Regions from separate parts of the Micromonospora sp. SD19 genome, predicted to be linked through region 2. Evidence: riboswitches for the same ligand, from Rfam matches in the RefSeq annotation. Region 2 holds a riboswitch; the other holds the start of a gene.
The links. A riboswitch is a leader RNA that binds a small molecule or an ion and turns the genes downstream of it on or off. The one in region 2 is predicted to bind S-adenosylmethionine.
Positions count from the first base shown of each region.

Region 1: another riboswitch for S-adenosylmethionine. It lies ahead of ACX27O_RS21945 (ABC transporter substrate-binding protein); the one in region 2 lies ahead of ACX27O_RS23320 (aminotransferase class V-fold PLP-dependent enzyme).

Region 1 covers NZ_JBTLMN010000006.1:401,689-405,087, reverse strand. Annotated here, with positions in the region: gene ACX27O_RS21955 (amino acid ABC transporter ATP-binding protein) at 1-367, opposite strand, end outside; gene ACX27O_RS21950 (amino acid ABC transporter permease) at 364-1,134, opposite strand; gene ACX27O_RS21945 (ABC transporter substrate-binding protein) at 1,174-2,034, opposite strand; SAM riboswitch class IV at 2,308-2,419, opposite strand; gene ACX27O_RS21940 (amino acid transporter) at 2,506-3,399, opposite strand, start outside.
Region 2 covers NZ_JBTLMN010000007.1:282,711-286,109, reverse strand. Annotated here, with positions in the region: gene ACX27O_RS23325 (PrsW family intramembrane metalloprotease) at 1-1,195, opposite strand, end outside; SAM riboswitch class IV at 1,219-1,339, shown strand; gene ACX27O_RS23320 (aminotransferase class V-fold PLP-dependent enzyme) at 1,458-2,645, shown strand; gene ACX27O_RS23315 (FUSC family protein) at 2,670-3,399, opposite strand, start outside.

The DNA of each region.
Region 1 (3,399 bases), on a different contig from region 2:
GCGCGTCCGCCTCGTCCTCACCGAGCTTGCGCAGTCGGCGCAGCGCCAGCGTGACGTTGCGCAGCACGCTCATGTGCGGGAAGAGGTTGAACTGCTGGAACACCATGCCCACCCGCTGCCGCAGCGCGTCCGGGTCGTCGCCCAGCACGCTGCGCCCGTCCAGCAGCACGTCGCCCCGGTCCGGTTCGATCAGCCGGTTGATGGTGCGCAGCAGTGTGGACTTGCCCGACCCGGACGGGCCGATGACACAGGCCGTCGCGCCACGCGGCACCGACAGGTCGACGCCGCGCAGCACCCGGTTCGGTCCGAAGGCGAGGTGCACATCGTGTACGTCGAGGCTGACCGAGGTCGTCGTGGCGGTGGTCATCGCCGATTTCCTTCCATCGCGTACGGCGCGGTGTCGTCGTCCTCTTCGGTCGGCGCGGTGGCCGGCCGACCGTTGCGCAGCCGGCGGTCGATCCAGTTGACGACGTGCGTCAACGGAACGGTCAACGCCAGGTAGCACAGCCCCGCCAGCAGCAGCGCCGACTCGTTACCGGTGGTGGCCGCGTAGTCCTGCCCGATCCGGAACAGCTCCCGCTGGCTGGCCACCAGGCCGAGGAAGTAGACCAGGCTGGAGTCCTTGATCAGCGCGATGAGCTGGTTCACCCAGGCCGGCAGCACCCGCCGGATGCCCTGCGGGACGATCACCAGCCGCATCGCGTCGGCCCAGGAAAAGCCGAGCGCCCGGGCGCCCTCCAACTGGGCGGCCTCCACCGACTGGATGCCCGAGCGGAAGATCTCCCCGATGTACGCGGCAGCGATGAGCGACAGCGCCAGGATGCCCAACGGGTAGGGGTCCGGTCCCCAGACCTGCATGCCCAGCGGGGCCAACCCGACGCCGATCAGCAGGATCGTCGCGGCGGCCGGCAGCCCCCGGAACACGTCGGTGTAGACCCGCGCCGGCCAGCGCAACCAGCGGCTGCGGGAGATCCCCGCGACGGCCAGCAGCAGGCCCAGCACCGAGCCGAGCAGAGCGGCGGAGACCGCCAGGATCAGCGTGTTGGGCAACCCGACGGTCAGCATCTCGGGCAGCGCCTCGCGCATCGAGTCCCAGTCGAAGAACGTTTCCCACAGGGTGCTCAACGGATCCATGTGTCGCCTCTCCTACCGCCCCGCTCGCTCGTCACCGGTTCAGGACGCCGCCGACGCGGACGCCGACGGCGCCACAGTGACCGCGCCGCTGCCCGGCTTGAAGTCCGCCGGGATCGGCCGGCCCGGGTAGTACTGCGCCTGCAACCGGGTCCAGGTGCCATCGGCGATGACCTCGTCGAGGCTCTTGTTCAGCGCCTCGCGCAGCTTGTCGTTGCCCTTGGCCACGGCGTACGCGGTCGGTGCCGGGCTGAGCTGCTTGGCCGCCACGGTGATCTTGCCGTTGCTGTCGGCGGCCGACTTCTCGCCGATCTCCGCCGGGGCGATCCACGCGTCGGCGGTGCCCGCCTTGAGCTGGTTGATCGCACCGTTGTAGTCCGGCACCCGCACCGGGTTCAGCTGCCTGCCGGTGGCGTAGTCGTCCTGGACCGTGCCCTGCACCACCACCACCCGCTTGCCGGTGAGCTGGTCGAAGCTGGTGATCGGCGAGCCGGCCGGGACGTCCAGGCCGAAGTAGCCGAAGTCGTAGCCGTTGCCGAAGTCGACCGTCTTCTTGCGGGCCTCGGTGATGGTGATCGAGGAGCTGCCGACGTCGAACTTGCGGTTGTTGACCTGGCTGAGCAGCGCGGAGAAGTCGGTGCCGACGAACTCCACAGTGAGGCCGAGCTTGCCGGCCACGGCGGTCAGCAGGTCGTTGTCGAAGCCGGTGAACCTGCCGTCCTTGAGGTACACGTTCGGCGGGGCGTCGGTCAGCGTGCCGGCGCGCAGCACGCCCGGCTGGGCCAGGCCGTACGGGTTGGCGTCGGACGAGCTGTCGTCGCCGCAGGCGGTGAGGGCGGTGGCGGCCAGGATCGTCGCCGCCCCCAGGGCGGCGGCACGGGTCACTGCGGGAAGGAATCGCACTGGTGTCTCCGAAGGGTGGTGTCTCGGCGGGCGCGGTTGTGCGCCACCGACGGTGCGCCCGATGGGCGTACCGGTGGAAAGGGGTTTCGGGAGGGTGGTGCTAGAGCGCGGTGCCGCGACGACAGGCGGCGCTGCACATTCGCATCGTGTCCACGTGCCGTCGCCGGGTCAGTGCGGGCGAGGGTCGACCGGTGCGGAGGTCCGCGACGTCAGTCGGTGGGGTGGTGCTGAGGATGCGCATGGTTCTCCCGGGTCTGTGCTGACCTGGGTGCCAGGCCACGCTTGCACCGACGTCGTGCCGGTGCCTGGTCTTCACCCGGGGCACCCCACCGCGGAGGAGGGTTGCCGGCCAGCGAGCCGGGGCTTCGCGCTGGCGCTCATGACCTGCGCCGAGGCTAGCAGCACCGACGGGTGCCGCGTCCAGTCGGTATGACCACGCTCACCGTGCGCGACGGTCCGTCCGCGCCCAGGTCAGCCGGCGTGCACGTGCGGTCGACGGTGTGGGTCGGGTTCCTGGCGGCGCAGGATCTCCCGGGTCACCGAGGCGATCGCGCCCTGCCCGAACGCCAGGTAGCGCAGGAAGTTGCGAACCGGACCGCCCTCGGACCACTCGAAGTAGATGTGGGGTCGCCGACGGCTGCGGTCGCGGATCTCCAGCAGCAGGGCGGCCAGCGCGGTGGGCACCGACGAACTGGCCAGGCTGAGCACCGGGAAGCGGCCGTCGACGACGCTGCCGCGGACCAGCACCTCGGTCTCGAAGTCGGACGGGTCGGTGACCTCGACCTCGACGAAGATGACGTCGCTGTCGTCGGGGAAGTCGTTGTCCGCCATGGTCTGGGCGAGCTTGGCGCGGTACTCCGCCTCGTCGCGCCGGTCGGGTTCGTGCGCGATGAGGCGGATCCGCCGGCCGGCGCGTTCGTCGATGATCCGGGCCGCGGCCGGATCCAGCTCGACGTGATCGACGCGCAGTTCGTAGGCCCGCATCAGCCGGGACAACACCGACACCAGGAGGATCCCGCCGATGAAGCAAGCGGCGATCTTGACGCCACTGGGGCGTTCCACCACGTTCGCCAGCGTTGTATAGACGAAGATCACCGCGATGATGCCGAACGCGATGGTGCGACCGCGCTGACGCTGCCGCAGCGCCGCGAGCGTCACCGCCGTCGCGGCCGAGGTGATCAACACCAGCACCCCGGTGGCGTAGGCGCCGCCCTGCGCGTCCACGCTGGCCTCGAAGATGATCGTGATCAGGAACGCCACCGAGGTGAAGACCAGCACCAGTGGCCGGACGGCTCGCGCCCAGGTCGGCGCCATGCCGTAGCGGGGCAGGTAGCGTGGCACGAGGTTGAGCAGACCAGCCATCGC
Region 2 (3,399 bases):
GGTCCAGACCGCGCAGCGTCCCGTCGCGCAGCAGGGCCAACCGGGTCGCGGCGGACTGGTAACCCCGCATCGCCCGCACCCCGGCGTCGCCGGCCACCCGCCGCGCCCAACTGCGGGCGGCGTGTCGCCTGCCGAGGCTGCTCAGGGCGGCCACCTCGGGCGGGCTGAGCCAGCCAGCGCGTACGTAGTCGGGCAGGACCCGCTCGGTGAGCCGCCCCTCCCAGGCGCGCAGCCACAGCGCCAGCCCCACGGTGCCGAAGAAGACCGGCACCATCAGGCCCAGGAAGCCGTACAGCATGATCACCGCCTCGCCGGTGGCCTGGGTGAGCGTGGGCAGCAGGTTCCACGTGCCGTGCAGCATCATCGCGAGCAGCAGGCCGGCGATCGGGGCGAGCACCCGGATGCGCCGGTCGGCCGTCCGGGAGGCGATCCCCAGCCCCACACCGGTCATCGAGGTGAAAAGGGGATGGGCGAACCCGAACAGCAGGATCCGCAGGATGAAGATCGCGATGACCTGCTGGATGCCGGTCGCCGGGCCATAGCGGTCGGCACCGGAGGCGTAGCCCAACCCGCCCAGGTAGAGGATGTTCTCCACCATCGCGAAGCCGACCGCGGAGAGCCCGCAGTAGACCAGGCCGTCGGTGATCCCGGACCATTCGCGGCGGCGGAACACCAGCAGCAGGATCGGGCCCAGCGCCTTGGTCAACTCCTCGATGAACGGCGCCACCAGCACCCCGGTGAGCGCGGACGGCAGGCCCCAGTCGGCGAACCGGTTGGCCGCGAAGTCGTTCACAGTGAGCGAGGCGGCGGTGGAGACGAACGCACCCCAGGCGAAGCAGAAGATCAGATACTTCAGCGGCTCGGGTTCGTACCGGTCCAACCAGAGGAAGCAGCCGACCAGCACCGGCACCGGCAGGATGGCGGCCACCACCCCGATCAGCAGGGCCTGCGCACCGAGCGACTGGCCGAGCGTGAAGACCATGAACACCGCGCACGCCGCGATGAACAGCACCACCCCGGCCAGCACCAGGAACCGCCGCCAGCCCAGTCGGCGCAGCGGCATCCGGGGCGTCTCGGCCACCGGCGGGGCGGCGGGCGCGGGCGGGCCGGCGGGCGACGGCGGCAGCGGTGAACCGGGCGGGGTGTCGGCCATGCGGTCAGCGTAGCCATCCACCGCCGGCTGGTTCGGCCGCATCGGTAGCCGCTATGCTGCCGGCAGGTCACGAGCGCCAGCGTCAAACCCCGGTTTGCTGGCCGGCAACCCTCGTCGAGTTCGCGGTGGGGTGCCCCGGGTGATGACCGGGCCCAGCCCGATCGGTGTGCTGGGCAAGCGCGGACCCCGTCCCGATGTCGCACCCGGGGTCCCTGACCCCGGAGGTTCCGGCGTGTCCGTCACCCTCGTTCCCTCGCTGCCCACAGTGCCCGCCAGGCCGTCCGCGCCGCTCGACGTCCTCGGTATGCCCGGCGAGATCAACCTGGACTACGCGGCCAGCGCACCGTGCGCGCGGGCCGCCGCCGACGCGGTGGCCGAGCTGCTGCCCTGGTACGCCAGCGTGCACCGCGGCGCGGGAGCGCTGTCGCGACGCTGCACCCTCGCCTACGAGCAGGCCCGGCAGACGATCGGGGACCACTTCGGCGCTCGCGCCGACGATCACGTGATCTTCACCCGCAACACCACGGACGCGCTCAACCTGCTGGCGCGGGCCGTGCCGGCCGGCACGACGGTCGTCACGTTCGCCGGCGAGCACCACGCCAACCTGCTGCCCTGGCCGCGCGGATCGGTGCGGCTGCCGGTGCCCACCGACCCCGAAGGGGCGGTACGCGATCTCGCCGCCGCCCTGACCGAGCTGCGTCGGGGCAGCAACCCGGCGCTGCCGGTGCTGGTCGCGGTGACCGGTGCGAGCAACGTGACCGGTGAGCGGTGGCCGGTCGCCGAGCTGGCGCGGGTGGCCCACCGGCACGGTGCCCGGATCGTGCTCGACGCCGCGCAACTCGCCCCGCACGCCCCGGTCGACCTGCTCACGCTGGACGTCGACTATCTGGCCGTGTCCGGCCACAAGCTGTACGCGCCGTTCGGCGCGGGCGTGCTGATCGGCCGGGCGGACTGGTTGGACGCCGCGCCGCCGTACCTGGCCGGCGGCGGGGCCACCAGTCACGTCGGTCCGGCCACCCACGACGTGACCTGGGCGACCGGTCCGGCCCGCCACGAGGGCGGCACCCCGAACCTGCTCGGCGCGGTTGCGCTGGCGGCGGTGTGCGCGGCGCTCGACGACGCGGACCGGGCCACGCTGGCCGCCCACGAGCAGGCAGTGCTGGCCCGGCTGCGGACCGGCCTCGCCGCCCTGCCGCACGTCGTGGAGCTGCGCACCTTCGGCCCGGACGCGCCCCGGGTCGGCATCGTCTCGTTCGTGGTCGCCGGTCGGGACTCCACCGAGGTGGCCACCCGGCTGGCCGCCGAGCACCACATCGGCGTACGGGACGGGTTGTTCTGTGCCCACCCGCTGGCCCGGCGGCTGCTCAGTGAGGCGGCGGGACGTACCGGCCGGCGGGACCTGCCGCCCACCGCGCTGCGCGCCAGCATCGGGCTGGGCAGCACGGCCGCCGAGGTGGACCGGCTGCTCGCGGCGCTGGCCGAGCTGGGCTGAGGCCCGGCCGGCGGCGGCCCGCGCTCAGCCGATCGGCGGGGCGGTGGGTGGCTTCGGCGCCTCGCCGGGCTCGGCGGGCTCACCGACCGGGCGTTCCTGCTCCCCGAAGGCGGTGCGGATCCACCGGTTCGCCTCCTCCTGCTCGATTCCGGAGGCGACCAGCAGGTCGCTCGCTGTGGTGCGGACCTGGGCGACCACCACACTGCCGGAGAAGCCGACCCCCTCGCCGTACGCCCGGCCGGCCTCGCTGACCGCCCGCAGTGACCGTTCCCGGGCCTTCTCCGGCTCCTCACCGGCGGCGAACTCGTGCTTGAGCAGCCGGACCGACTCGGCGAGGTGGCCGATCGCGTCCGGCATCGGATCGGGCACCGGTTCCTCGTCCTCGACCAGCGTGACGGACCGGCGGATCAACGTGCCGCTGTTGCGCATCGCCCGGTCGATCGGGTCGGCCGCCTCGGCGTAGTGGGTCAGTTCGTCGCGGCGGTGCCAACGGGCCGGGGAGAGGGTGGCGGTCTCCTTCGCCCCCTCGATCGCCTCGCCCAGCGTGGCCAACTCCTCCTTGTTGTTGCGCAACCTCTCCAGCGCGCCCTGGATGGTGGCGCGGTCCCGGTTGCGCAGCCCGTCGGCGGTGGCGTCGAGCTGGGAGGCGAGCAGGTCCAGGGCGGGTCGGGCGGCCCGGTTGATCACCCGGAGCGGGTTCAGCGGCAGCAGCACCGCCGTGACCAGCAGCGCGATCCCACCGCCGAGGAACGCG